4 regions of the Rahnella sp. BCC 1045 genome follow, and region 2 is predicted to be linked to each of the others. Evidence: predicted binding sites of a transcription regulator. Region 2 holds the regulator's gene; each other region holds the start of a gene.
What was found. The regulator PhoB, encoded in region 2, activates phosphate uptake and scavenging genes when phosphate is short. The targets are predictions, from matches to a motif close to CTGTCATAAAACTGNCNNAT.

Region 1 (7,380 bases), on a different contig from region 2:
AACAGCAATCAATATGTGTTTGTAAGCCATAAGAAAACTCCTTCCATAAGTCAGTTAAAAGCTATATCAGCATCATGCGAATGTCATGACGTCAGTATAGCGCCAAAATGGTGAGACAAATCAAGCATACAGATCCCATTTCCTAATCTGACAATCTATAGATACAAATAATATGAACACTTACAGATTCGTTTCCTACACTCAATAATGCAGGCTTCTCCTGCTTTAGCATTCTTCTGTGATAAGAAAAGAGGGCGGGCGAACGTTGCCCGGGGGTGTGAAATCGCGGAAAGGCAGGGCGAAACGTCGGGTGTGCGGCAGATTTTGAGCGGCATTGCGCGGTGTCAGTTCGCCTTGAGGGGGAATCATGATCAGTCCCGTTGCGCTGTTTTGGGCTTTATGTTTTGTGTGTGTGGTGAATATGCTGCGTTATTACTCGTCTTTGCGCGCGTTGCTGGTGGTGCTGCGGGGCTGTGATCCGTTGCTGTATCAGTACGTGGACGGCGGGGGATTCTTTACTTCCCACGGCCAGCCCGGCAAGCAGATAAGACTGGTTCGCTATATTTATGCTCAGCGCTATGTTGAACATCACGACCCTGAGTTTATCCGCCGGTGTGAAAGAGTACGCGGCCAGTTTGTCCTGACGACATGTCTGGTTGGACTGATTCTTATCAGTATGATGGCCATGTTGATCTGGTACTGACACGTCTAAAATCGTTGCGAGGAAAGTGTGAAAAAGGGAATAAAAAAAGGCGACCGGTTCTGAGAACAAGGCCGCCTTTTTTACATCCGTGCCTGAGCACGCAGGTTTATCAGATAAGCTTCAGCGCAATCCAGTACAACACGCCGGAAAGAACAATCGACACGGGCAGGGTTAAAATCCACGCCATAGCGATGTTTTTCACGGTTTTAGACTGAACACCGCCGCCATCCACAATCATGGTACCTGCAACCGCAGAGGACAACACGTGCGTGGTGGAAACCGGCATACCGGTGTAACTGGCCACACCGATAGACACCGCTGCCGTCATCTGCGCAGACAGGCCCTGAGCGTAGGTCATGCCTTTCTTACCAATCTTCTCACCGATGGTGGTCGCAACGCGCTTCCAGCCAATCATGGTACCCAACGCCAGCGCCAGCGCGACCGCGATGATGATCCAAATCGGGGCATATTCGACAGTTTGCAGAATGTCGGTTTTCAGCTCGCCGAGGAAGCGTTTATCCGCCGCGGAAGTTTCCGGCAGTTTAGCGACTTTATCGGCAGTATCAGAAACACACATTAGCAGGCGGCGCATGTGGCTGCGTTCTTCCGGTGCCAGATCGCTGTAAGACTGAAGATTAGTCAGCAGTGTCTGCGCGCGGCCAATCGCATCAAGTGCGTGGCTGCTGTCGCAATGGAACACTTTTGTCTCATCGGCTGGTGCGATATTTACGTCCGGTGCAGGCACCAGAGGCGTCTGCGCCACAACGTGTGGCACCGCATCAACATGCTGCGAATAATACTGGCCGAGGTGCGTCACGGCGTCGCGGGTACGGGCAATGTCGTAACCGGTCGCGCTCATGTTCACCACGAAACCTGCCGGAGCCACGCCAATCAACACCAGCATGATCAGGCCGATACCTTTCTGACCATCGTTCGCACCGTGAGAGAAACTCACGCCGATTGCGGACAGAATAAGGCCAATACGGGTCCAGAATGGCGGCTTCTTCTTGCCGTCTTTCTTTTCACGTTCTGCTGGCGTCAGGTGGATACGGGCGTGTTTTTTATTCCCGCTCCAGTAGCGACGCAGCAGGAAAATCATGGTTCCCGCCATAATCATCCCGACCAGCGGTGAGACGATCAGTGAGGCGAAAATGCCAATCATTTTCGGGATGTTTAACGCATCAACCACTGACGTGTGGGTCATCAGCGCGTTAGTCAAACCCACGCCGATAATAGCGCCAATGAGGGTATGGGAGCTGGACGCCGGCAGACCAAAATACCAGGTGCCGAGGTTCCAGATGATCGCCGCCAGTAACATAGAGAACACCATGGCAAGGCCATGCGCGGAACCTACATTCAGCAACAAATCGGTTGGAAGTAAATGGACGATGGCATAGGCCACGCTCAAACCACCGAGCAGGACGCCAAAGAAGTTAAATACCCCTGCCATCACGACCGCTAATTGCGAACGCATTGCCCGGGTGTATATGACGGTTGCTACTGCGTTGGCCGTATCATGGAAACCGTTAATGGCTTCATAGAACAGAACAAACAGTAACGCGAGAATCAATAACGAACCGGTATGAATATCCAACCCGGCAAATAGATGCAGCATAATTGTTACGCCAGTTAGTGGTCATGAACGCCGCGCATTATCTGCGAGAACAGGGGGACGGGAAAAGGAAAATATGACATTTTTTTGACTAAAAACAGTTCAATATTTGGCTTTGTTTCAATTTATTTTTTATATATCAAAATCTTATTCCTCGTTTAGGCGCTGAAACATTTACTTACGACGTTCAGAAAACCACCTCTCTGGCTGGTTTAAGGGGCGTCTGTCCCTTACAATCCGCGTCGCAATGCGGCTAAAGCCCATTGGCACAGGGGGAAGCCCTGTCTAAAACGTAGCTGAAATTTCCGGTAAGAGAGGCCAAAAGTGGAACAGGTTGATGTGGTAGTCATTGGTGCGGGTGCGGCAGGCATGTTCTGTGCAGCGCAGGCCGGACAGGGTGGCTGCCGGGTTCTGCTGCTGGATAATGGCAAAAAAACCGGACGAAAAATTCTGATGTCGGGCGGCGGTCGCTGCAACTTCACCAATCTGTATGCCGAACCGGCTGCCTATCTTTCAGAAAACCCGCATTTCTGTAAATCCGCGCTGGCGCGTTACACCCAGTGGGATTTCATCGATCTGGTCAACCGCTACAACATCGCCTGGCACGAGAAAACGCTCGGCCAGCTTTTTTGCGATGATTCAGCGACACAAATTGTGGCGTTGCTGGATAAAGAATGTGAACGGGGGAATGTCGATGTGCGTCTGCGCAGCGAGATTTCAGACGTTCAGAAAACCGAAGATGGCTTTATTATCAAAGTGAATGGCTCAACTGTAAGTACTCACTCACTTGTGGTTGCCAGCGGCGGACTTTCCATGCCGGGGCTGGGCGCGTCGCCTTTCGGTTATCGTCTGGCCGAACAGTTTGGCCTGAAAGTGTTACCGACCCGCGCCGGTCTGGTGCCGTTTACGCTGCACAAGCCGCTGCTCGACCATTTGCAGACGCTTTCCGGCGTCTCCGTGCCCGCTGTGCTGACCGCGCAGGATGGCACGGTGTTCCGCGAAAGCATTCTGTTTACGCATCGCGGGATGTCCGGCCCGGCGGTTCTGCAACTTTCCAGCTTCTGGCAGCCTGGCGAGTTTGTGAGCGTTAACTTACTGCCTGATGTCGATCTGGCGGCGTTTCTCAATGCACAGCGGCAGGAACACCCGAACCAGAGCCTGAAAAATACGCTGGCGATGCAACTGCCTAAACGTCTGGTGGAATGTCTGCAAACGCTCGGGCAACTGCCGGACGTCACGCTGAAACAGCTGAACGTGCCGCAACAGGCCGAACTGGTTGAGCAATTGCAAAACTGGCAGGTTCAGCCGAACGGCACCGAAGGTTACCGCACGGCGGAAGTTACGCTAGGCGGCGTCGATACGCGCGAACTTTCCTCCAAAACCATGGCCGCGGCAAAAGTGCCGGGTCTGTATTTTATCGGCGAAGTCGTGGACGTCACCGGCTGGCTGGGCGGATACAATTTCCAGTGGGCGTGGAGCTCCGCCTGGGCGTGCGCGCAGGACCTGATTTCCCGACCGAAGGGCGCGAAATAGCCACATGACAGGGGGATTTCACCGTTTCTTCATTTTGTCCCCCCTGTTTCTGACATCCTGCGGGACGTTATCTGACATGCAGGTGAAAGAGCATCCCGATGCCGTGCGGGCGCTGGCCTGTTCGGGCGATCTCGATGAGATGGTTAATGGCGTTGTCCGCCAGTATCAGAAAAAAGAGAAAGCGGCGGGCCTTGCGATAGGCATTATCAGAAACAACGGCGAGGCCAGAACCTGGGGCTACGGCTACACTAATTCCACCCACAGCTACAGAATCGACGGGGAAACCCTGTTCGCGCTGGGTTCTGTGAGTAAAGGCGTGACCGGCGAAGTGGTGGCCGGGCTGGTCAATAAAGGCCAGTTGCGCTGGGACGATAAACTTTCCGATTTGCTGCCGAAAAATATCCCGCTGAGCGAGGATGCGAAAAACATCACGCTGTTGCAGCTGGCGACACACACGTCCGGTCTGCCGCGACAAAACATGAATAAAGACATGCTGGAGAGTTTTCTCCGCTATCTCTACACCGGCGACAATTTCTATCACGAGCTGGACAGCGATTCCGTCGTCAACGATCTGTCAGGGTTTACAAAGCCGGAGAAGCGCGAGCCGCAGTATTCCAATTTAGGCTACGCGCTGTTGGGGTATATTCTCAAACTGAAAACCGGCGAAGACATCCAGCAACTGTCTTATGATTTTATTTTCCGCTCGCTGAAGATGGATAACACCAGTTTTTATGCGACGCGCCTGAAAGACTATCCTTACCGCGCCATCGGGCATGCGGGCGATCAGCCGAAATTTATCCCGCGCGGCGAAGTGGTGCCTGACTGGCATTTCTCCAATAACATGGTGGCCGCCGCCAGCCTGTACAGCAATGTGGACGACCTGCTTAAGTACCTGCGTGCTCACATAGATGGCTCAAAAAATGGTGATCTCAACATGGCGATCAGCGACACGGAAAAAGTATATTTCCAGCGAGCTATCGAGGCGGCGAATATCGCGTGGGTGACGGATCACATCAGCCATCAAACGATTACGTATCAGGTCGGCTATATCGGCGGCTATTCCAGTTATATTGGTTTTGATAAAAAACATCAGAATGCCGTGGTGGTATTACAAAACACCTTTAACTGGAGCAATTATATTGGTCATGATCTTTTGCTGAGAATGGCGATGGCCGATGATTATCGCGGGAAGTGCCATTGATATTGTTTTCGTGAATGTGTGCGTGCTGAATAATCTGACTGATTTATGTAAATAAAAATTTTTACATATTAGAATTCAGAAGGGGGGATTGTTTCATAACAGTTTTATAGTTTCTTTCCGACAGTCTTGCGCCGAATCAGATATTTCTTTTCCGAAAATAATATAACCTGCCTGAAAATTATCATGCCCTGCGGGGACTCTCTTTTCGCAAAGGACTGTTATGTTCTCCCTGACTCGTAAAAAAAACGCCTGCCTTGCCGGCTTACTGATGTTGTCCGGCGCAGCCGTTGCCGCTGATCCCGCGCCGGTTGTCACTACGGAACCTGCCGTAACGGCGGCACCTGAAAAACCGGCTGCTGTTGCTGCCGCCGAAGCTGCTCCGGCAGCGCCTGAGAAACCGGCACCTTTTGTTGCCACTGAACCTGCTCCGGTAGCATCTGAAAAACCGGCACCTGTTATTGCCACTGAACCTGTTCCGGTAGCATCTGAAAAATCCGCCCCCGCTGTTACCGAAATTCCGGCTCCGCTGACCGTTTTACCGACATCGGCAGCCACCGTTCCTGCGGCGAAAGAAGAACCGAAAGCGCCGGTAAAACCAGTGTTCAGCCTCGACAGCGAAGAGCAGAAACGGGCTTACGCCAGCGGTGTCGCGATGGCGCGTTACATTGAAGAACAGATTGAGCAGCAGAAAGCGCTGCACATCACCATGAGCAAAGACATCATGCTGGCCGGGATCGCAGACACCTTTAATAATCAGGTGAAAATGAGCGATCAGGACATTCACACGACGCTAACGGCGTTTGATGAACAGGTCAAAGTCCTGACGAAAGCAGAAATGGATAAAAAGAGTGCCGCGGATAAAGCCTTCCTCGCTGATTTCGCCAAACAAGATGGCGTGAAAAAGACCAAACAAGGTTTGCTGTACTTGGTTAAAAACAAAGGCGAGGGCAACGTACTCAAAGATACCGATACGGTTGAAGTTGGCTATCAGGGCAAACTGGTGGATGGCACCATTGTAGACGGCCCGCAGGTTGAGAATGCCAATCAAGTCTTCCGCGTGGCGAATATGCCGCCGGTTCTGCGCGACAGCGTAAAACTGATTCGCAAAGGCGGTGAGATTCAGGTGGTCATTCCGCCTGTTGCCGTTGAAAACGCCAGTGACGCAAATCGGCCGGACGTAGTGGTGATCTACACCATTACCGTGGTGGATGTGAATAAAGCACAGTAATCCGGATGAATAAGAAAGGGCGCCCTTGTTTATACAGAGGGTGCCCTTTTTTTTGTGTCAGAATTTTGTTTCATAACAAGGGATTAGCCCTGGTGCACCGCAATATAGCGTTCAAACTTAGACGGTTTCAGCTGACTGAGATCCACCAGAACCAGCCCGTCGATGCAGTGGTTGAATTCCGGGTCGCTGCCGAAATCAATAAACTGCACGCCGCCGGTTTCGCAAAGTTCTGAATACTGCTTATACAGCGCCGGAATACTGCAACCGAGGTTTGCCAGCAGACGTTTCAGACGCTGCAAATCTTCCTGATAGTCATCACCGCAAAACTGTGCGAGCACGTCGGGCAAAGATGCCGGATAAGGGCGGCGTGACGTCGCCAGCGGCAGGGCGGGCGCGAAATACAGGCGATAAAAGGTGACCAGTAAATCGCGTGCGGCCAGCGGTAAGCCGCCGGAAATCGACACCGGGCCAAACAGGTAACGCGTTTGCGGATATTTCGCCAGATACGCGCCGATGCCGAGCCACAAATAATCCAGCCCGCGTTTGCCCCAGTACGCTGGCTGAATAAAGCTGCGTCCGAGTTCAATGCCCTGTGCGAGAATCGGGTCCATCTGATGGCCGTACTGGAACAGGCTCTGGCTGTAAATGCCGTTCAGGCCTTTGCTGGCGACCTGTTCGGCGGTCGGGATAAACCGGTAAGCGCCGACGATTTCCAGCGCCTGCGGATCCCACAACACCAGGTGATAATAATCGTCATCGTAACTGTCGAGATCGCGACGACGGCCGCTGCCTTCGCCTACGGCGCGGAACGCAATTTCGCGCAACCGCCCCAATTCGCGCAGTATCGGCACGTAATCTTCGCCGTGGCGGCGATAGAGATAAATCATTTTGCCGTCGGGTGTTTTGCCCAGCACTTCACTGGCTTCCAGCGCATGTTTCAGCACGGCGCGGTCTTCTGCGCGGGCAATCGACGTTTCGGTATGAAACAGCTCAGGCTTTCCGCTGCCAAGGCGATACACGTGTTTTCGGAAACGCGCGGCCAGATCGCCCGCCGTCATTTGTCCGTCGTGCCAGCTGGAATAAGGAATGCGCGCGCCGATTTT
Region 2 (7,380 bases):
CTGGCGAAAGCGCTGGCCAACGTGGTGAATATTCTGGATCCGGATGTCATCGTTTTTGGCGGCGGCATGAGCAACGTCGATCGTCTGTACCAGACCGTTCCCGTGCTGATCAAACAGTGGGTCTTTGGCGGCGAATGTGAAACGCCGCTCCTTAAAGCGGTTCACGGCGATTCCAGCGGTGTTCGCGGTGCAGCCTGGTTGTGGCCGCAGTCACGCTTCGCGTTGTAATTTTCTGGCAGACAAAAGCCGCATGATGTCACGGCATCATGCGGCTGTATCGATTACTGCGACGGGACTTTAAATTCACTGCTCAGGCGGCTGACGCCCAGCCCGTTCACCTTGGTCACTTTGATTTGCACCGGAATGCGGTCTTTCATCGCTTCAACGTGGCTGATCACGCCAATGGTTTTACCGGAGGCGTTCAGGCTGTCGAGGGCGTCCAGCGCGGTGTCCAGCGTGTCGGCGTCGAGCGTACCGAAACCTTCGTCGAGGAACAGCGAATCGATGCGGGTTTTATCGCTCACCAGATCTGACAACGCCAGCGCCAGCGCCAGACTGACCAGGAAGCTCTCGCCGCCGGATAACGTGCGGGTATCACGCACGGCGTCTGCCTGCCACGTATCGACAACCTGCAACTCCAGCGCATCGCTGGTTTTACGCTGCAACAGATAACGGCCATGCAGTTTTTCCAGCTGGCGGTTCGCCAGATACACCAGATGATCCAGCGTCAGCCCCTGCGCGAACTTACGGAATTTCGCGCCATCGCTGGAGCCAATCATCTGATTGAGATATCCCCAGTCATCACAGGTCAGCTGCGCCTGCGCAATCTGCGCGATTAACTGCTGCTGGCTGCCGCTTCGTTCCTTGTCGAATTTAAGCTGATTACTCACTTCGCCGGTGCGCTGTTGCAGCGCTTTCAGGCTTTGTGACAGCGATTCCTGCTCGGCCATCAGCGCCGTGAGATCGCTTTCGTATTCACTCAGATGCGCCGGGCGTGCGAGCCGCTGTTTCTCCAGTGTCTCTTTCGCGTCGCTTAACAACGCCTGAGCCTGTACCCGCTGTTTCTGCAACTGGTCTTTACGCTGAAGGAGTTGCTGGCGTAATGCGTCGTCGAGCATCGCGAGTTTCACTGCGTCTTCATCCGCAAACTCGCTGTGGGCCAGCGCCTGTTGCCAGTCTGTTTGTGCCTGATGCAGACGGGCCGTGGCCTGCTGATGTTGCAATTGCGTGCTGGCGAGCTGACCGGCCAGTTTGTCGCGAAGTTCCTGCGCCCGGTGAAGGGCAGTCTCGGCTTCGCTGACCGCTTTCTCGGCGGCCTGTTGTTGCTGATGTAAGTGCTCGCGAACCTGCGTAACCTGACGGTCACCGAAAAGTTCTGTGCGCTGCGCCGTCAGTTCCTTCAGCGTTTTCTCGCCATCCGCATACTGGGTTTGCAGGCGTTCAAGCTGTTCCAGAGACTTCGTCAGGTTTTGCTGCGTCAGCGAAAAACGCTCTGCCAGCAATGCACTTTGCTGCTGGACTTTTTGTTGTTCGCCGGCGGCTTCGCTGAGGGCGTCTTTCGCCTGTTGCAGCGCACGCGCCAGCTGTTCATGCTGGCGGAGGGTTTCCTGTGTTTGCTGTTCTTCCTGATCGCATGACGCCAGCCATTGCTGAATGTCCGCCGCATCATTCAGGGTGAACGTCAGACCATGCGGAGCGCTGATTTTCTTCCAGTTTTCGAGATGCGCGTTCAGTTGCTGCTGGTCGTGCTCAAGCTGCGTTTGCAGGCGCAATTGGTGTTCTTTCAGGCTTTTAATTTTCGCGGCCAGTTCGATTCCGCTGGCTTTCGCTGCATCAAATTCCAGCTGCATTTTCTCAACACGCTGCGCGGTTTCAGACGGTTTGATCTCCTGATAACTTTCAATCGCCGGATGCGAGGTGGAACCGCACAGCGGGCAGGGTAGGCCGCTTTGCAGATTCGCGCGTTCTGCCGTCAGGCTGACGATCAGTTCCTCGCTTTTCAGCCGCGCTTTGACATCATTCAGATGCTCGAGCTGTTTCTGGCATTGCAGACGGATTTTGCCAAGGCGTTCTTCTTCTTCCGCGATTGCCGTCTGATTCTGCGCAATATCCTGATGCTGCTGACGGACACGTGAGTCGAGCTGAGGGAAAATTTGTGCGAGTGAGAACAGCTGCTGGCGTACCGGACGCAGTTGCGCCAGTTCAGATTGCCGCTTCTGCAACGCCGTCAGCGGCTGCTGTTTTTCCAGTTCAACCTGACGCTGTTGCTGAGTCTCAAGCGCGGCGGTCAGCGTGGTGTGTTTCGCCTGATGCTGCTGACTCTGTACCTCCAGTTTCTGCCGTTCTTCGGTGATTTTCGCCAGCGTCGCGTTATGCTCACTGGCCTGTTTCTGTACTTCACTGACGGCCTGCTGCGTGTCAGTCAGTGATTTGTGCCACCGGGCAATTTCGCTATCCAGCGGCAGAACTTTTTCGTCCATCAGCGTCTGTAGCTGGCGCTGCTCTCCGGCCTGTTTCTGGCGAGCGGTTTTCGCCTGTTCCAGCGCCAAAGCCAGCGGTGTCATCTGTGCGGCCTGTTGCTGCTGTTGCTGAACCAGTTGCGTGAGCGCCTGCTGTAACTCCTGTGTTTCTTTCTCACAGCGCAACCGGTCGCTGAGCAGCGGACGCAGCTTTTCAGCCGGTTCACTGCGCGCGAGTTGTTGCAACTGCGGCGCTGCGGCGAGGTTTTCCTGCTCTGCCGCCGTCAGCTGCTGCTGAGATTGCTGATATTTTTGCTGTACCTGCTGCCATTGTTGCAACCAGTTCAGATCCTTCTGGCGCTGAAGCGCCTGCTGGCTGAGGATAATTTCCTGCGCGTTCAGCGCGGCCAGTTCCGTTTCAAACGCCTGACGCTGCTCTTCGCTGAGCAACTCGATACCTGCCATACGCTGATACAAACCGTCGAGCTGATTTTTGGCTTCTTTATGTTGTTCAAACACGCGCTCAGAAAGCCGCCCGTAGATTTCGGTGCCGGTGAGTTCTTCCAGCAATTCCGCGCGGTCGTTGGCATCAGCATTCAGGAACGCGGCGAACTGGCCTTGTGAAAGCATCATTGATTTGGTGAAACGGCCAAAATCCAGCCCGGTCAGCTCGGCGATGGCATCAAGTTTATCGCGCACTTTGTCGGCCAGAATTTTTCCATCGGCCAGCAGTGCCAGTTCCACTTTCGGCGCCTGTAAATTGCCGTCCGGCGAGTTTTTGGCCCGGCGCTGGCTCCAGAACGCGCGGTAGCCAATGCCTTTGACCTCAAACTCGACTTCCGCCAGCGATTCGGCGGTGTGGCGGGTCATCAGTTCATTCTGACTCGGCGTGACGTTCAGACGCGGTGTCTGGTGATAAAGCGCCAGACAAATGGCGTCGAGCAGGGTGGTTTTCCCCGCGCCGGTCGGGCCGGTGATGGCAAATAAACCGTTACTGGCAAACGGCTCAGCGGTGAAGTCGATTTTCCATTCGCCTTCCAGCGAGTTCAGGTTTTTTAATCGCAGGCTGAGAATTTTCATTGTGCGCCGTCCTCCGCATTCTGACCGCTGGTGATCTGTTCAACGACCTGCGCAAACAGCGTGCGCATCCGCGCCTGACGCGGCTCATCAGGATCCGGTTCCAGCGCCAGACGTCGTTCAAACACGTCACTGACGCTCAGCTCGCTCAGCGTTTCCTTTTCCTGCTGCTCAATACTGTGGATGCGCTGTTCTTTGCTGCGGCGCAGCAGAACGACTTCCACCGGCAAATCTGCGGTCAGCGTCTGAATACGCCGCTGGATATCGCTGAGATAATCCTGCGTGGCGACTTCGATATCCAGCCAGACCGGCTTTTGCATATCGCCGCCTGCAAACTGCGCCAGCTGTTTTTCGATTTCAGCCAGCGAACCTTTGATGATCTGCATGGGCTGGAAAACCGGGATTTCCAGCGTGTCGATGGCGTTAAGCGTTGCGCCGTCGAAATTGAGTAAGTACACACTTTTGGCTTTGCTCAGTTCGTCAAAACTCAGGGCAATCGGCGAGCCGCTGTAACGGATATGTTCGGTTTTTGCGACGCACTGGGCGCGGTGAATATGCCCGAGCGCCACGTAATCTACCGGCGGAAATGCCTGGGCCGGGAAGGCGTCGAGCGTGCCTATATAGATGTCGCGCACGGAGTCAGACGTGCTGACGCCGACGGTGGTCAGATGGCCGGTAGCGATAATGGGCAACGGCATACCAAGTTTCTGACGCTTCGCCAGTGCGGCCTGATATAGCGCGTCATAATGCGCCGCAATGGCTTCCTGCAACGCGAGCTGTTTGTCGCTGCCGGATTGTCCGGCCTGACTGGCGAGCAAATCGCGCGGACGTAAAAACGGGATAGCACAAAGCACCGCGCCCGGTTTTCCGTCACGCTGGTTTAACACTAAAATCTGTTCAGAGAGGTCTTCACCGACGGTGGCAATCACCCGCGTATTCAGGCACGAAAGCAGTTCGCGGGATTCATTGAGGGTGGCGACGGAATCGTGATTCCCGGCCAGCACCACCAGCTGACAGCCGGTTTGTTGTAATTCCACCACGAAGCGGTTGTACAACTCGCGGGCGTAACTGGGCGGCGAACCGGTATCAAAGATGTCCCCGGCGACAATGACGGCGTCCACCTGATGCTGCTGCACCTGACCGGTCAGCCAGCGCAAAAATGCCTGATGTTCAGCGGCGCGGCTTTTGGTAAAAAAGTACTGGCCGAGGTGCCAGTCGGAGGTGTGGATCAGGCGCATGAGACTCCCGTGTGAACCCTGTATGACGACAATGGTGCAAAGTATAAACGTCGGCGGGGGAACCTGTCCCCGATAAATCAGACCAATTTCAGCAGGATGGCGGGAATTTATCTGTCATATTTGCCTTAAATGAACCATCATTTTCATTCATAAATCTGTCACAAAACTGACGCATAATGGCGCCCGCAATCAAATAAAAGATCGCTAACCTATTGGCAGGACCTACGATGGCTAGACGTATATTGGTGGTTGAAGACGAAGCTCCAATCCGTGAAATGGTGTGTTTTGTACTGGAACAGAATGGATATCAGGCAGTAGAAGCTGAAGATTTTGATTCAGCGATTGGCCAGTTAGTGGAACCTTACCCAGAACTGATCCTGCTCGACTGGATGCTACCCGGCGGTTCCGGTATTCAGTTTATTAAGCACCTTAAACGTGAAGCACTGACCCGCGAAATTCCGGTGATGATGCTGACCGCTCGCGGTGAAGAAGAAGATCGGGTGCGCGGCCTGGAAGTCGGTGCCGATGATTACATCACTAAACCGTTTTCACCAAAAGAACTGGTTGCCCGTATTAAAGCGGTGATGCGCCGGATTTCGCCAATGGCGGTCGAAGAAGTGATCGACATGCAGGGGCTCAGTCTGGATCCGTCGTCTCACCGGGTGATGGCCAACGAGCAGGCGCTCGATATGGGGCCGACCGAATTTAAGTTGTTACACTTCTTTATGACCCATTCCGAACGCGTTTACAGCAGAGAACAGTTGCTCAATAACGTGTGGGGCACTAACGTTTATGTGGAAGATCGCACGGTAGACGTGCATATTCGTCGTTTGCGTAAAGCGCTGGAAACCAGTGGACATGACAGAATGATCCAGACTGTTCGTGGTACCGGATATCGTTTCTCAACGCGTTATTGAGTCCCCCACAGCGGAGAACCTGTGTGTTAGAACGTTTGTCATGGAAACGTCTGGCCGGCGAATTTTTTCTCTTTTGTCTGCCAGCCCTGATCCTCGGAATTTTCGTCGGCCATTTCGGCTGGCTCCTCTTTGCGTCGCTGGTCGCGGCGCTGGGCTGGAATTATTACAATCAGCTTAAACTCTCTCACTGGCTGTGGCTTGACCGCAGCATCACCCCGCCGAACGGGCGCTGGAGCTGGGAACCGCTGTTTTACGGGCTGAACCAGATGCAGATGCGCAACCGGCGACGTCGTCGTGAATTAGGTCAGTTGATCAAACGTTTCCGCAGCGGTGCCGAATCGCTGCCGGATGCGGTGGTTCTGGCGACGGAAGAAGGCAATATCTTCTGGTGTAACGGACTGGCGCAGGATCTGCTTGGTTTCCGCTGGCCGGAAGATAACGGCCAGCATATTTTTAACCTGCTGCGTTATCCGGAATTCCGCACCTGGATCCAGACCCGTGACTTCAGCCGTGCCCTGAATCTGCAACTCAATAATGAACATTACGTCGAGTTTCGCGTGATGCCGTATTCCGAGGGGCAGCTTCTGATGGTGGCGCGTGACGTCACGCAAATGCGTCAGCTCGAAGGCGCGCGACGTAACTTCTTTGCCAACGTCAGCCATGAACTTCGCACGCCGCTCACTGTGTTGCAGGGGTATCTGGAAATGATGGAAGACGCCAAGCTGGAAGAGCCGTTCCGCACCAAAGCGCTGGATACGATGCAGGAGCAGACGAGGCGCATGGACGGGCTGGTGAAGCAGCTTCTGACCCTGTCGAAAATCGAAGCATCCGCCAATATCGATATGCACGAGAAGGTCGATATTCCGGTGATGCTCAGCATGCTTGAGCGGGAAGTGCAGACGTTAAGCGGCGGGAAACATGAAGTGGTGTTTCGCGTAAACGAAAAGCTGAAAGTCTTTGGCAATGAAGATCAGCTGCGCAGTGCGGTGTCGAATCTGGTGTATAACGCCGTGAATCACACCCCGCCGGGCACGCGGATTGAAGTCAGCTGGCAGCAAATTCAACATGGCGCGCAGTTTCAGATAAGTGACAACGGGCCGGGCATTGCGCCGCAGCACTTACCGCGTCTGACCGAACGTTTTTACCGTGTGGATAAGGCGCGCTCACGCCAGACCGGCGGCAGCGGACTGGGGCTCGCCATCGTAAAACATGCGCTCAGCCACCATAATTCGAAACTCGAAGTTCTCAGCGAAGTCGGCGTCGGCACGCGGTTTATGTTCACGCTGGCACCAAAATTGATTGTTCCTCAGGGTTCAGACTCCCCGGTCACCGTAAAACCTTAATTTCAGCAATTTACGTAAAGTCTGTTATCAGCCGATAGCAGGCTTTTTCATTTCTATTTATGGCGTGATTCTGCCTGATGATCATGAATTTATTTCACGTCCCATGAAAATTCCTCTGTTGTGAGTGAAGAGGCTGCATGACAGTATGGCCTTAAAGCCGTTTAGACATCCAGATGTCTATAAATAACGCAATGTAATTATTTACTTTGTAAATCATTCGCATTCCGCCAGGGGCGTGATGCCTTAAGGAGTTTTCATGCAACGTACTACCCCTCCGTTCCGCGCTGACGTCGTTGGCAGTTTCCTGCGCCCGGCCGCGATCAAAGAAGCCCGCAAACAGTTTCAG
Region 3 (7,380 bases), on a different contig from region 2:
CAGATTAAGGATGCCTGAACAAGAATTAGCTCAAGCGAGGGACAACACATCATGTTTCTGCTCAGGATGCCAGATTGCTGGCCAGCCAACCCGATGCTCTATCTTCCCGGTGCCCTGACGATGCCGGAAGACTTTAAGGGAGAATGGATTATGGAAGCGTTACTGCAAAGCCAGATTAACAGTATCGAAAAGCAGGGAATCAAAACCGGTGAGGAAATTGCAGGCCTCAATTTGCGGGTGGGAAAGGTTGAAAAGCAAGTTGTTCAGCTTACAGAGGTCGTTACGGACACCAATCTCCGTGTGGGAAAACTAGAACACCAGATGGTCACGCTCACCGATGCTGTGACAGATATCGGTGTTCGCGTGGGGAAAACGGAGGAAAGTATTGTTCGCATCGATAAACATCTGGTCAGGATCGACGAGCATCTGGTGCGAATTGACGATCATTTTGTTCTCATTGATAAGAAATTTGACCTGGCAGATGAACGCTTTGAGAAAGTCGACCAGCGCTTTGACAAAATGGATCTGCGTTTCGATAAAATGGATGCCCGATTTGATTCCCTGGAGTCGCAGCTGGCGGTTATTCAGTCGAATTACGTGACCAAGGATATTTTCCACATCTATATTACAAAACAGACCCATTGGATCATGGGCATGATGGTAGCACTGGCTGGTGTGGTGCTTACCGCTGCATGCTATATCCACTGACCTTCAGGGAAATTCCTTTCTCCGGCATCAACATCCTCTGCGACAGGGGGGTTGTGCCGCCAGCAAACCGCTTAATAACGGCTATAATATAAACAGGCTGCCACCTTCTTGTTGCCCTTGTGACCTTTATCAAACGGGCATTCCCGAAGGTTTATCATCGTACGCCGCTGGCGGCTTTCGGCGCACAAGGGGGTGTTTCATGGGTAATCATGTCTGGGGACTGTTATCTCATCCGGGTCCCGAATTGCAGCAAATCCAGCGTGAACGGGAAACCGTTTCACATGTTTATTCCCACCATGTTTTTCTGATGGCGCTGATTCCGGTTGTCTGTTCCTTTATCGGGACAACGCAGCTGGGCTGGAACTTCGGTGACGGCCAGAAGCTGATGGTTTCCATGTTCACCGCGTCCTACATCGCTGTAATCTTCTATGTTCTGATGCTCGCCGCTGTTGCTTTGATGGGGCGAATTATCTACTGGATGGCGCGTCGTTATGACAGCCGCCCGACACTCAACAGTTGTATTGTGTTTGCCGGTTACGTTGCCACGCCGATGTTCCTCAGCGGGATCGTTGCGCTTTATCCGATGGTCTGGTTATGCCTGTTTGTCGGGCTGATTGGCCTTTGCTACAGCGGATATCTGCTGTACCTCGGTATTCCAAACTTCCTCAACATTGACCACCGCGAGGGGTTCCTGTTCTCCAGTTCGACGCTGGCGATGGGGGTTCTGGTTCTTGAGTTGTTACTCGCACTGACCGTGCTGATGTGGGGTTATGGAACGAAATTGTTCTAACCAATGAGATGAGGTCGGAGTGACGTAGTATCCCTCCCCTGAAAAGGGGAGGGTTGGTCAGAAGCACTTCACCGCGTTATTCCTGCCAGTTTTTCAGCTTACTGGTTTTGCCGATCCCCGGGTTAAAACTGTTGGTCGGGTCGGCCTGCCGGTAAAATTCCTTCAGATGCGGTTTTGCAATATACAGATGTCCGACATTGTGTTCCGCCGGATATTCGGCACCTTTGGCATCCAGCAACTCGAGCATGCGGTGTTTCAGCGCCTTACTGTTCGCCCCTTTTTTGACAATGTAATCCTGATGGAAAACGTGGCACATAAAATGGCCGTAATAGAGTTTTGCCACCAACTGATTATCAATATCCTCCGGCAACGTTTCAAACCAGTCGCGATCGTTGCGGCGCAGTGCGATATCCAGCGCCAGAATGTCTTCCACTTCTTTCTCATGCACAGCGTGATAACGAACGGCGGCACCCGCCGCAGCGAAGCGGTGCAGAAACGCCTTTTTGCCTTCGTCGGCGGAACAGATAAAGAAATCACCCTGATTTTCGCTGAAGAAACGGGTCAGAAACGTTCTGGCTTCATCAATTCCGGGGCCGGACATTTTCAGCAATAAGTGATGCTCAAACCGGTCACGATATTGCTTCATGCGGGGCGGTAAATGATTCGGCAGCGCTTTACTCAGGCACTGCATTACGCGATCGCTGAAATGTTTCGGCAGGAAAGGCACCTTGCTGGCGTGTGCGTCAAACTTCCCTTTGGCGGTAAACATATCCGGCATTTTGTCTGTGCCGAGCTTGTCGATCATCAGGAACGTATCTTTACCGTACACTTCGGTGATATCGAAAATATCCCGGTGCATGTATTCGCCAGCCACCGGAAGATTCGCAAAATCTCTCAGGATCTGACGACGTAACTCAGTGAGAACCGCTGTGTCATTAGTGCCGATATAGAAAACCTGCTGCTGGGTTTCTGCCGGGAAAGTATCGAGACGGACGGCGAAAACCGCCAGCTTCCCGGCACAGCCCGAGGCTTCAAACAAACGGCGCTCATCGGCGTTAAAGCGTGATGGCGTATCGGCATCCACTTCGCGGACACGCGCCGCGTAATCATGGTCCGAAGCCAGCCGCTGATCGTGCAGAATATCAGCTTCGAGATAATCGCCTTTTTCCAGCCGTGTCAGAATCTCTTCCGGCGTCTCACCCAGATTGATCCCCAGATGGTTTATCAGCCGGAGTTCTCCCTGCGCATCAATCTGCGCATACAACGCCATTTCCGTATAAGCCGGACCACGTTTCACCAGTGAACCGCCGGAGTTGTTGCATATCCCGCCGACGACGGAGGCACCAATGCAGGATGAACCGATGACTGAATGCGGCTCGCGGTTATACGGCTTGAGAATTTTTTCGAGCTTATACAACGTGCTGCCGGGGAAACCGATCACCTGATGGCCGCCGTCGAGCAGCTGGATCTGATCGAGTTTCAGGGTGCTGAAAATGACGATGTCTCGGTCATAATCGTCGCCGCTCGGCGTCGAACCTTCGGTCAGCCCCGTATTGGCGGCCTGCATGATGACAATTTTGTCGGCCGCGATGCAGGCTTTAAGCAGTTGCCATTGTTGAAGCAATGTCTGCGGGAATACCACCGCCAGCGCCTTGCCGCCGCCGGAGCGAAACCCCTTGCGGTAGCGCTCGGTATTGCTGTCGCCGGTCAGGACATGGCGGCTTCCGGCGATTTCTTTCAGCGTGGTGATGAGTGACTGATTATCCATTTCATCTTCCTTTTTTTGACGTAGGCTCTGCAATCATAGACTTAAATGCCACATAACAGGCTACACTTCATTCAGGATAATTACCGATGGATTTCTCTTAAGTTGCTACATTTTTGTCATATGCTGTCCACTAAATCGTCATTGATGTGTCACAAAACTCGCGCTTAATGAACGCCAGATAACGAAAGCAACCGAGAGACAGCATCATGGCGCAAGCTCAACTTAAGCTGGCACAGGCTGAATATCCTCAGGCCGGGCAGCAACATCTGAACAAAGTGCTGGACGTGAAAGGCCTGGTGAAATCCTATAAATCAGGTCAGCGTGTTCTTAATGACATCAATTTCGATCTTCACGCCGGTGAATTTGTTGCGGTCATTGGCCGTTCCGGTGCGGGGAAATCGACTCTGCTGCACGTGCTTAACGGCACGATCCCGTTAACCGACGGCAGTGTGGTGTGTCATTACGAAAACGGTGAGCAGCAGGAACTGGCGGGTCTGACCGGCAAAGCGCTGCGTCGCTGGCGTTCGGGCTGCGGCATGATTTTTCAGGACTTTTGCCTGGTTCCGCGTCTGGACGTGTTAACCAACGTGTTGCTGGGGTGCCTGAGCCACACCTCCACGTTTAAATCCTTCTTTAATCAGTTCGATGACGAAGACCGCGCCCGCGCGATTTCCCTGCTGGAATGGTTGCACATGTTGCCGCATGCGCTGCAACGTGCTGAAAACCTCTCAGGGGGTCAGATGCAGCGTGTCGCTATTTGTCGCGCCCTGATGCAAAACCCGAAAATTTTACTGGCCGATGAACCGGTTGCCTCGCTGGATCCTAAAAATACCCTGCGCATCATGAATGCCCTGAAAAAGGTCAGCGAAGAGAACATCGCGGTGATGGTTAACCTGCATTCCGTAGAACTGGTAAAAGATTACTGCACCCGCGTGATCGGCATTGCGAAAGGGCAGATTATCTTTGATGGTCATCCGGATCAGTTAACCGACGGGATCTTGCAGCAGTTATATGGCGAAGAACACGACGTTAATTCCTGATGCTCACGCGTTGTAACGAATGTTTTAATAAATAAATTCCGTATTTTATTTCGGAAATAAATTTTAGCCGTACTTATTTTCACTTTCTCTCAATCTACACAAGGTCATCATTAAATGAAGAAGTTATTACGTCTGGCGGTCTTTGTTGCAGGTTCCCTTACCGCAATGCACAGCATGGCAGAAGATGCGCCTAAAGAATTGAATTTAGGTATCCTGGGTGGTCAGAACGCCACTCAGCAAATCGGCGATAATCAGTGTGTAAAAGATTTCTTCGATAAAGAATTAAATGTGGATACCAAACTGCGGAATTCATCCGATTACTCGGGTGTTATTCAGGGATTATTAGGCAAGAAAGTCGACATGGTATTAAGCATGTCGCCTTCTTCTTTCGCGTCTGTGTATATTAATAACCCGAAAGCGGTAGATCTGGTCGGTATCGTAATCGATGACACCGACAAATCGCGCGGTTATCACTCCGTTGTTGTCGTAAAAGCGGACAGCCCGTACCAGAAACTGTCTGACCTGAAAGGCAAATCATTTGGCTTTGCTGATCCGGATTCCACGTCCGGTTACCTCATTCCGAACCAGACTTTCAAGAAAGAGTTTGGCGGTACGACAGATAACAAATACAACAACTTCTTCTCCAGCGTGACCTTCTCCGGCGGCCACGAGCAGGATATCCTCGGCGTGCTGAACGGGCAGTTTGAAGGCGCGGTAACCTGGGCTTCCATGATTGGCGATCGCGAAACCGGCTATACCTCCGGCGCGTTCAACCGCATGATCCGCATGGACCATCCGGATCTGATGAAGAAAATCCGCATTATCTGGGAATCCCCGTTAATTCCTAACGGCCCGATTCTGGTTCGCAGCGATTTGCCACCGGCATTTAAAGCGAAACTGGTTTCAGCCATTAAGAAACTGGATAAAGACGATCACGCCTGCTTCGTGAAGGCCGTTGGCGGTAAACAACATATCGGCGAAACGTCTCTGGCTGAATATCAGCAGATTATTGATATGAAGCGTGAATTGACGAAGGGTGGCCGTTAATACCCTGACTTCCTCCCCTTTCACGGGGGAGGAATAAAAAAAATCTCCATGTAAACCGGAAATATTATTTTGAATAAAGACTTCAATCGTTATTACCAGAATATACGCGGTAAGCAAAAGCGCGAGGCGCTGATCTGGTCAGGGCTGATGCTGCTGTTATATTTATGGTCTGGCAATGTTTCCGAACTTAATCTGAAAACTATTATTGTTTCAGCTCCCAGCTTTTTTGATTATATCGGCCAGACAGTTCCGGTTCTGCACTGGTCATTATTATTCGCAGACGGACACACCGAAGGTTCTCTGGCTTACTGGGGATACCGTCTCAATATCCAGTTACCGCTGATTTGGGAAACTATTCAGCTGGCATTGTCTTCAACGATTTTGTCTACCGCGCTGGCCGTTGTACTGGCGTTTCTTGCCGCCAGCAATACAGATTCCCCAAAATGGGTGAAATTCAGTATCCGCACGTTTGTGGCTTTCCTGCGAACTATGCCTGAACTGGCCTGGGCCGTGATGTGCGTAATGGCCTTTGGCGTCGGGGCTATTCCGGGCTTTATCGCGCTGACCTTACACACCGTCGGCAGCCTGACAAAATTGTTCTACGAATCTATCGAAACCGCGTCGGACAAACCGGTGCGCGGCCTGAGAGCCTGCGGAGCAGGGCGCTTGCAGCGCATGCGTTTTGCCATGTGGCCACAGGTTAAACCTATCTTTTTGTCCTACAGCTTTATGCGTCTGGAAATTAACTTCCGCCAGTCGACCATCCTCGGCCTGGTGGGCGCGGGCGGGATTGGTCAGGAACTGATGACGTCCATCAAGCTTGACCGCTATGACCAGGTCAGCATGACGTTGCTGCTGATTATTCTGGTGGTTTCCGGGATGGATTATCTGTCGGGTAAATTACGCAAACGCGTGGTGGAGGGCACTTTCTGATGTTAACTGACGCGCTTGAACCTCATGTCATTGCTGGCCTGAAACAGCAGCACGCACATCTGTTTTCCGCGCAGCGTCGTTACCTGCGTTATCTGGCAATTCTGGCTGTCGTGATTGTGTTGTATTACATCTATTTCTTCAGCTATTTCGGTATTCCTTGGAGCGAAGTCGTGCGCGGCACCCGCGAAGTCGGGCGTTATTTCCTGCGCATGTTCGTGTGGCATAACGTTTCCGAATGGCCGTTTATGTACTACTTCTCGCAGATTGCGATCACGCTGGCGATTGTGTTTGCCGGGACGGTCACCGCCTCTTTCCTCGCACTGCCGCTGTCTTTTCTTGCGGCGCGAAATGTGATGTCCACGCCGGTTCTCCGGCCGGTTTCACTGGTGATCCGCCGCATTCTGGACGTACTTCGCGGTCTGGATATGGCGATCTGGGGGCTGATATTTGTCCGCGCTGTTGGCATGGGGCCGCTGGCCGGCGTGCTGGCAATTGTGATGCAGGATTTAGGCTTACTCGGCAAGCTTTACGCTGAAGGCCACGAAGCAGTGGAACGTTCACCCAGCCGCGGCCTGCGTGCGCTGGGCGCATCTCCGCTACAGACGCACCGTTTTGGTATTTTCACGCAGTCTTTCCCGACGTTTCTGGCGCTGTCGCTGTATCAGATTGAATCCAACACCCGTTCTGCTGCCGTTCTCGGTTTTGTGGGCGCGGGCGGTATCGGTCTGGTTTATGCGGAAAATATGCGGTTGTGGAACTGGGATGTGGTGATGTTTATCACGCTGATTCTGGTGGCTATCGTCATGACGATGGACAAGATTTCAGCGATGCTGCGCGCCAAATATATTCTGGGCGAAGAGATTGATCTGTTTGTGCCGGAAGAGCGGAAAATGAAGCCGCCGGTCGAATTGTATAAACCCTGATTCGGACCGCTCTTAAAACTAAAAAGGCGGCATCCACCGGATGCCGCCTTTTGTCATAACCGGGCAGCAAAAAATATTACTCGTCGAAATACCAGTAACCCTGATTCACCAGATCGGTGAACACGGCCATGAACGCCGGATCCTGAACGGCATCGCCCAGCTCTTTTTTAC
Region 4 (7,380 bases), on a different contig from region 2:
GATCCGTTTGATTTTATCCGCACTATCGCCGTGGCGCGCATCATGATGCCGCAGTCGTATGTCCGTCTTTCCGCCGGTCGCGAACAGATGAGCGAACAGACGCAGGCGATGTGCTTTATGGCCGGTGCCAACTCCATTTTCTACGGCTGCAAGCTGCTGACCACGCCTAACCCGGCGGAAGATAAAGATCTCATTCTGTTTGGCAAACTGGGGCTGAACCCGCAGGTGTTCGAAACAGAAATGGGCGATAACCAGCAACAGGCCGCGCTGGCAGAACAGCTGGTTCATGCCGATACCGCACAGTTCTACAACGCCGCCGTCTGACCATGAGCTGGCAAACGCGGATTAACGATGCCGTTGCCGCCCGCAAAGAAGCGGCGGCTTTTCGTGTGCGTCAGCCTAACAACGGTGGCAGCGCGCGGTTTCTGACACAGGGTGACAAACGGTATCTGAATTTTTCCGGTAACGATTATCTCGGCCTGAGTCAGGACGCGGACGTCATTGCCGCGTGGCAGAAGGGCGCTGAAAAATACGGCGTGGGCAGCGGCGGTTCCGGGCACGTCACCGGCTACAGCGTGGTGCACGCCGAATTCGAACAGCAGCTGGCGCAGTGGCAGGGCTATCCGCGCGCGCTGCTGTTTATCTCCGGCTTTGCGGCAAATCAGGCCATTCTTGCCGCGCTGATGCAGGGCGACGATCGCGTGCTGGCGGATAAACTCAGTCACGCTTCTTTGCTGGAAGCCGCCGCCCATGCGCCTTCGCAGCTGCGGCGCTTTCATCACAATCAGCCGGATTCCCTGCAACGCTTGCTGAAAAAACCGGTGGACGGTGAAACGCTGGTGGTGACCGAAGGGGTATTCAGCATGGACGGCGACGGTGCACCTCTGGCGGAACTGCATCGTCTGGCGCAATCGCACGATAGCTGGCTGATGGTGGATGACGCGCACGGCGTGGGTGTCCTGGGTGAAGAAGGGCGCGGCAGTTGCTGGCAGCAGGGTGTGCGGCCTGAGCTTCTGGTGGTCACATTCGGTAAAGCTTTCGGGTGCAGTGGCGCGGCGGTGTTGTGTGATGATGCCACCGCGGATTATCTGGTGCAGTTCGCGCGTCATCTTATTTACAGCACGGCGATGCCTGCGGCGCAGGTTTGCGCGTTACAGGCCGCGCTGGCACGAGTCCGGCAGGACGACGGCCTGCGTGATAAACTGGCGGCCAATATTGCCCGTTTCCGCGCCGGGGCTTCCGGATTGCCTTACCGGCTGACCGCTTCACAAACGGCAATCCAGCCGGTGATCGTAGGCGAAAATCAGCCTGCTTTAGATCTGGCGGCGACATTGCGCGAACGCGGGTTGTGGGTCAGTGCTATCCGTCCGCCGACGGTGCCTCCGGGCAGCGCGCGGCTGCGTCTTACGCTGACGGCAGCACACAGGCCGGAAGATATCGATTTTTTGCTGGAGTCCCTTCATGGGTGCAGTCACTGAATTAGTGAATAAACAAGCGGTGGCCGACGCGTTCAGTCGCGCCGCCGTCAGTTATGAAAACGCCGCACAATTGCAGCGTGATGTGGGTGAAACGTTGCTTTCGCTGGCAGAACCTTATCTGAAAAATGCTGGAAAAACGGTTGTCGACGCCGGTTGCGGGACGGGCTATTTCAGCCGTTACTGGCGCGCTCAGGGGAAAAACGTGATTGCGCTGGATCTCTCTGAAGGCATGCTGAGCCGTGCCCGCGAGCTGGATTCCGCCGATGAATACGTGCCGGGGGATATCGAGCGTTTACCGTTTGCAGATAACTCGGTTGATATCTGTTTCAGCAATCTGGCAGTGCAGTGGTGTAACGCGCTGCCGCGTGCGCTGGAAGAAATGCATCGCGTCACCCGCAACGGCGGATTGGTGATTTTCTCCACGTTGGCCGAAGGTTCGCTCAATGAGCTGGCCGCGGCGTGGATGAAAGTCGATGGCCGCCGTCACGTGAATCAGTTCCTGACGCCCGACAAAATCGCCGAAGCCTGCGCACCGTATCGCCATGAAGTGACCTTCAGCGATCACGTCGCCGAATTCCCGGACGTGATGTCGCTGATGCGTTCGCTCAAAGGCATTGGCGCGACGCACATCAAAAATGGCCGCCTCGGCGGACTGGGCGGGCGCGAGCGTCTGCAATTGCTGGAAAAACATTACGTTCGCCGCGACGGCATTTTGCCGCTCAACTACCGGCTGGTCTACGGCATTTTGCAGGTGGAAGAACTTATCCCACGTTAACAAAGCTCCTCCCGGGTTTGAAACAGGCGCGGTCTGCTCCCTCCCCTGCGAAGGGGGGGGGAGCAAAATCCGATGTCATTGCGGGAAGGGAGCCAGAACCAACACCAGGCTTTTATTAAAATAAATCATGAAACAAAAATACTTTATTACCGGCACCGACACCGAAGTCGGAAAAACCGTTGCCACAACCGCATTTTTGCAGGCGGCAGCGCGCGCCGGACACCAAACCGCCGGATACAAACCGGTGGCATCAGGCAGTGAAATGACGGCAGAAGGGCCGCGCAACAGCGACGCGCTGGCGCTTCAGGCTTACAGCACCGTCGGACTGCGTTATGACGAAGTGAATCCGTGTACGTTTATCGAGCCGACGTCGCCGCATATCGTCAGCGAGCTGGAAAAGCGCCCGATTGATCCGCAGGTGTTATCCGCCGGATTGCGCCATCTCGAACCGCTGGCTGACTGGGTGGTGGTGGAAGGGGCGGGTGGCTGGTACACGCCGCTGACCGCAGATTACACGTTTGCGGACTGGGTGATTGCCGAGCAACTGCCGGTGGTGTTGGTGGTGGGAATGCGGCTGGGCTGCATCAATCACGCCGTGCTGACGGCGCAGGCCATCGCGCAAAGTGGGTTGCATCTTGCGGGCTGGATTGCCAATGATGTGCAGGAAACGGGGAAGCATCATCCGGCATACATGGAGACGCTCACGCGTATGTTGCCTGCGCCACTGCTGGGCGAGATCCCGTTCCTGATCGCCGGTCTGGACGTAAATCTGGGGCAATATCTGGATCTCGAACGTCTGCTTTCTTGTGGTGAATGAAGCGCGACGTCAGACCGTCAGATAATTTTTGATTAACGTCTCGTCAAGCTGTGCCAGCGTGCCTTGCGCTACGTTGCGCCCGCCGTCCACCAGACAAAACCGGTCAGCAACGCTGCGGATGAACGGCAATTTATGCCCGACCAGAAGCAGCGTCAGACCAAGGTCACGGTTCAGGCGGTGAATGATGTTACCCATATTCGCCGCCATTGATGCGCTGGTGTGTTCGGTCGGTTCGTCGAGGATCAGAAGTTCAGGCTCCTGAACCAGCGCGCGGCTGATCGCCAGTTGCTGCTGCTGGCTCTCATCGAGCTCTCCCGCTTTACGCATTCCCATTTCCTTAAGCGTCGGAAACAGGTCGTAGACCTCTTCAGGCACGCGACGCGTCTTATTCCGGCTGGCCATCATGGCAATTTGCAGGTTTTCATCGACACTCATCTGCGAAAAAATCTGCCGGCCCTGTGGCACATAACCGATACCGATTTGCGCACGGCTTTCCACTGGCAGATTTAACAAACTCTGAGGCTCTTCGTCGCGCGACTGCCAGGAGATCGCCCCGCTTTTCACCGGAAGATGGCCCATAATGCAGTTCACCAGCGTGGTTTTCCCCACGCCATTTCGGCCGATCAGACACGTACATTGACCGCGGTACAGTTCGAGATTGATATCCCACAGAATATGTTTTTGCCCATAATACTGATTAACTGATTTTACACTTAACATCAGACCTCCCTCCCGCACGGAGCATTCCGCTGAACTTCGCTTTGACCGCCACTGTCACATTTCTGACATTTATGTTCCGCTGTTAACGCCGTAACACAGAATTAAATCCCGTTGATTACCGGCCAACCTCTCAGCATCAATTACAGATAAACAGCCATTAACCAGTGATAAATGGGGTTAACCGCTTTTTCCTTGCACTAAAAATGACTTTGCTTAGCAAAAAACAGGGTAATCATCAGATTTCACTTTCAGGTGAAAAAAGCGGTTCCGGCTACAGGAAACGCTTCCTACAGTGACACTGCAACTCTCAGGCCAAGTTTGTAAAAGTGCCGGGGAAAAGAGAAGTTACAGGGGTGTTAACAGCGGGGCGCACGGCGATTTAGGATTATTCATTAGTGTTGCTCAGGTTTTAACAGAACCGGTCAGACGCGGGAAAAGGGCAACTGCACTTTGCCAGTGCCGCTCTCTCTGATTTTGGTGCAAACGTAAGGGGAGTAAGAAGCAAAAAAATCCTGATGAGATGCACTTTTGGATTTTGCAAGAAACATCCGACCAGAAATCTAGGCAAAATAGGCATAAATAAAGTCTGAAAAAAGGGAAAAAATAACTAAAAAAGATGCTGATCCCCCCTCCGGCGTCCGAAGTGCACTTTTTGCCAACTCCCGCAGCACGGGGCGTGCTGAGAGTTATCCACTATTCCTGTGGATAACCATGTGCATGAGAGTAAGAAAAGATGCTACAGACGAGTCGGGGCGCGGGTTGTGCTCACTTTGCCCGTATTCGCAGCTTTTTGATGATGTTGTTTATAATCAGTGAGTTAGTTAAAAGCAATATGCCCGTAATTCGTTCGTCATAGTTGTGTCAGAATTCGTCAACCTGTGGTCAGAAAGTTAACGGATGAAAAATTTTGGGGATAATTGTCACCTGATGGTGAGAATTCTTTTTCGTAATAACCTAAAAAAGTGCAGATGAAGCAACCTGTTAAATCACCGGTGATTTTTATCGATTGGAGGCTGGTTTTATATACAGTACTATAGGGCGGTAAAATCAAGGCTGGCAAAATTCGCGGAGTCTTTCATACTGTTTTTCCGTGAGCGCCTTTCGTACGGCCTTATGCGTTTTCATTTCAGCCAGGTAGCCCGTCATGAGTAAAGAGTTCAAACTGCATTCCGAATTTAAGCCATCAGGCGATCAGCCTGAGGCAATACGCCGTCTGGAAGAAGGGCTGGAGAACGGTCTGGCGCACCAGACGTTACTCGGCGTTACCGGTTCCGGTAAAACCTTCACCGTCGCGAACGTGATTGCTGACCTGAACCGGCCGACGATGGTTCTCGCGCCCAATAAAACCCTCGCGGCCCAGCTATATGGCGAAATGAAAGAGTTCTTCCCGGAGAACGCCGTCGAATATTTTGTTTCTTACTACGATTATTATCAGCCAGAAGCGTATGTCCCGAGTTCAGACACGTTTATCGAAAAAGATTCCTCGGTGAACGAACACATCGAGCAGATGCGACTTTCCGCGACCAAAGCGCTGCTTGAGCGCCGCGACGTCATCGTGGTGGCATCCGTTTCGGCGATCTACGGTCTGGGCGACCCGGATCTGTATCTGAAAATGATGCTCCATCTGACCAAAGGGATGATTATCGATCAGCGCGCGATCGTGCGCCGTCTGGCCGAGCTGCAATATGCCCGCAATGATCAGGTTTTCCAGCGCAGTACTTTCCGCGTCCGTGGCGAAGTGATCGACGTCTTCCCGGCGGAATCGGACGATCTGGCGCTGCGCATCGAGCTTTTCGATCAGGAAGTCGAGCGCCTTTCCCTTTTCGATCCGCTGACCGGTCAGGTGCAGCACGAAGTTCCGCGTTTCACAATTTACCCGAAAACGCACTACGTCACCCCGCGTGAACGTATTTTGCAGGCGATGGAAGAGATCAAAGTCGATCTGGCCGATCGCCGCAAGGTGTTGCTGGATAACAACAAACTGCTCGAAGAACAGCGTCTCAGCCAGCGTACGCAGTTTGATCTCGAAATGATGAATGAGCTGGGTTATTGCTCGGGTATCGAAAACTATTCGCGCTACCTTTCAGGGCGCGGGCCGGGCGAGCCGCCGCCGACACTGTTTGACTATCTGCCTGCCGACGGTTTGCTGATAGTCGATGAATCCCACGTCACCATTCCGCAAATCGGCGGGATGTACAAAGGTGACCGCTCGCGTAAAGAAACGCTGGTGGAATACGGTTTCCGCCTGCCATCGGCGCTGGATAACCGCCCGATGCGTTTTGAAGAATTTGAAGCACTGGCGCCGCAGACGATTTATGTTTCCGCCACGCCAGGCGCTTACGAGCTGGATAAATCCGGCGGCGATGTGGTGGATCAGGTGGTGCGTCCGACCGGCTTGCTGGATCCGATTATTGAAGTGCGCCCGGTGACCACGCAGGTTGACGATCTGCTGTCTGAAATCCGCAAACGCGTTGCCATCAATGAGCGTGTGCTGGTCACCACGCTGACCAAACGCATGGCCGAGGATTTGACCGAGTATCTGGAAGAACACGGCGAGAAGGTGCGTTACCTGCACTCTGATATCGATACTGTCGAGCGCGTGGAGATCATTCGCGATTTGCGTCTCGGTGAATTCGATGTGCTGGTGGGCATCAACTTGCTGAGGGAAGGGCTGGATATGCCGGAAGTTTCTCTGGTGGCAATCCTTGATGCCGACAAAGAGGGTTTCCTGCGTTCTGAACGTTCGCTTATCCAGACCATTGGTCGTGCGGCGCGTAACCTCAACGGTAAAGCCATTCTTTACGGCGACAGAATCACGAATTCAATGGCCAAAGCTATCGGTGAAACGGAGCGTCGTCGTGCGAAACAGGAAGCTTACAACCTGGAAAACGGCATTACGCCGATGGGCCTGAACAAGAAGATTTCCGATATCCTGCAACTGGGCCAGCCGAAGAACAAAAAGAACAAAGACAAGCGCGATGCCGAAGCGGCGCAAACCTACAAATCGCTTACGCCTAAAGCGCTGGAACAACGCATTAAAGAGCTGGAAAGCAAGATGTATGCGCACGCCCAGAATCTGGAATTCGAAGAAGCGGCCAATACACGTGACGAACTCCACGCCCTGCGTGAACAGTTTATTGCTCTTTCGTAAGGGAAAAATGATAAAGTGCGCGGCCTGAAAATTGATAAGGAAAAGCGAGCCAATGACTGATACACCACAAAATCCCGGTGCGGCGAAAGATCCGTTGCACGGTGTCACGCTGGAAAAACTGCTGACAACGCTGGTGGATAATTTTGGCTGGCCCGCACTGGCCTCGCAGGTCAATATCAACTGCTTCAAAAGCGATCCGAGCATCAAGTCCAGTCTGAAATTTCTGCGCCGCACGCCCTGGGCGCGTAAGGAAGTGGAAACGCTGTATCTGGATTTTATCGAAGGCCATTTGCGCCCTGATATGACGCGCAGCAAACGTCGCACGCCGCTCTCCGCTGAAAAGCCGCAAAAGCCTAAAGTCAGTACCGTGAAACCTGCCGCCGACAGCCCGTGGAATAATCATCCGCTGGTGAAAAAGTAAATCATTTGCATTTCATTG

Region 1: pitA (inorganic phosphate transporter PitA) is a predicted target of PhoB. The motif match lies at 2,390-2,409, and genes of this name have one in related genera.
Region 3: phnC (phosphonate ABC transporter ATP-binding protein) is a predicted target of PhoB. The motif match lies at 3,413-3,432, and genes of this name have one in related genera.
Region 4: uvrB (excinuclease ABC subunit UvrB) is a predicted target of PhoB. The motif match lies at 4,636-4,655, and genes of this name have one in related genera.

What each region holds. Positions count from the first base shown of each region.
Region 1 is NZ_JAFMOZ010000098.1:13,432-20,811, forward strand. Features, by position in the region: gene uspA (universal stress protein UspA) at 1-30, opposite strand, end outside; gene uspB (universal stress protein UspB) at 368-703, shown strand; gene pitA (inorganic phosphate transporter PitA) at 813-2,318, opposite strand; gene J1782_RS04075 (NAD(P)/FAD-dependent oxidoreductase) at 2,640-3,848, shown strand; gene J1782_RS04080 (serine hydrolase) at 3,853-5,049, shown strand; gene J1782_RS04085 (FKBP-type peptidyl-prolyl cis-trans isomerase N-terminal domain-containing protein) at 5,270-6,277, shown strand; gene J1782_RS04090 (lysophospholipid acyltransferase family protein) at 6,361-7,380, opposite strand, start outside.
Region 2 is NZ_JAFMOZ010000143.1:35,332-42,711, reverse strand. Features, by position in the region: gene mak (fructokinase) at 1-228, shown strand, start outside; gene sbcC (exonuclease subunit SbcC) at 282-3,539, opposite strand; gene sbcD (exonuclease subunit SbcD) at 3,536-4,774, opposite strand; gene phoB (phosphate response regulator transcription factor PhoB) at 5,002-5,691, shown strand; gene phoR (phosphate regulon sensor histidine kinase PhoR) at 5,715-7,034, shown strand; gene J1782_RS23345 (cobalamin-independent methionine synthase II family protein) at 7,291-7,380, shown strand, end outside.
Region 3 is NZ_JAFMOZ010000118.1:59,019-66,398, forward strand. Features, by position in the region: gene J1782_RS09185 (hypothetical protein) at 52-708, shown strand; gene J1782_RS09190 (Yip1 family protein) at 908-1,498, shown strand; gene dld (D-lactate dehydrogenase) at 1,575-3,266, opposite strand; gene phnC (phosphonate ABC transporter ATP-binding protein) at 3,473-4,306, shown strand; gene phnD (phosphonate ABC transporter substrate-binding protein) at 4,421-5,353, shown strand; gene phnE (phosphonate ABC transporter, permease protein PhnE) at 5,423-6,286, shown strand; gene phnE (phosphonate ABC transporter, permease protein PhnE) at 6,286-7,209, shown strand; gene J1782_RS09220 (cupin domain-containing protein) at 7,286-7,380, opposite strand, start outside.
Region 4 is NZ_JAFMOZ010000118.1:32,809-40,188, forward strand. Features, by position in the region: gene bioB (biotin synthase BioB) at 1-324, shown strand, start outside; gene bioF (8-amino-7-oxononanoate synthase) at 327-1,478, shown strand; gene bioC (malonyl-ACP O-methyltransferase BioC) at 1,462-2,253, shown strand; gene bioD (dethiobiotin synthase) at 2,381-3,070, shown strand; gene J1782_RS09075 (ABC transporter ATP-binding protein) at 3,080-3,790, opposite strand; gene uvrB (excinuclease ABC subunit UvrB) at 4,935-6,941, shown strand; gene J1782_RS09085 (VF530 family DNA-binding protein) at 6,994-7,362, shown strand.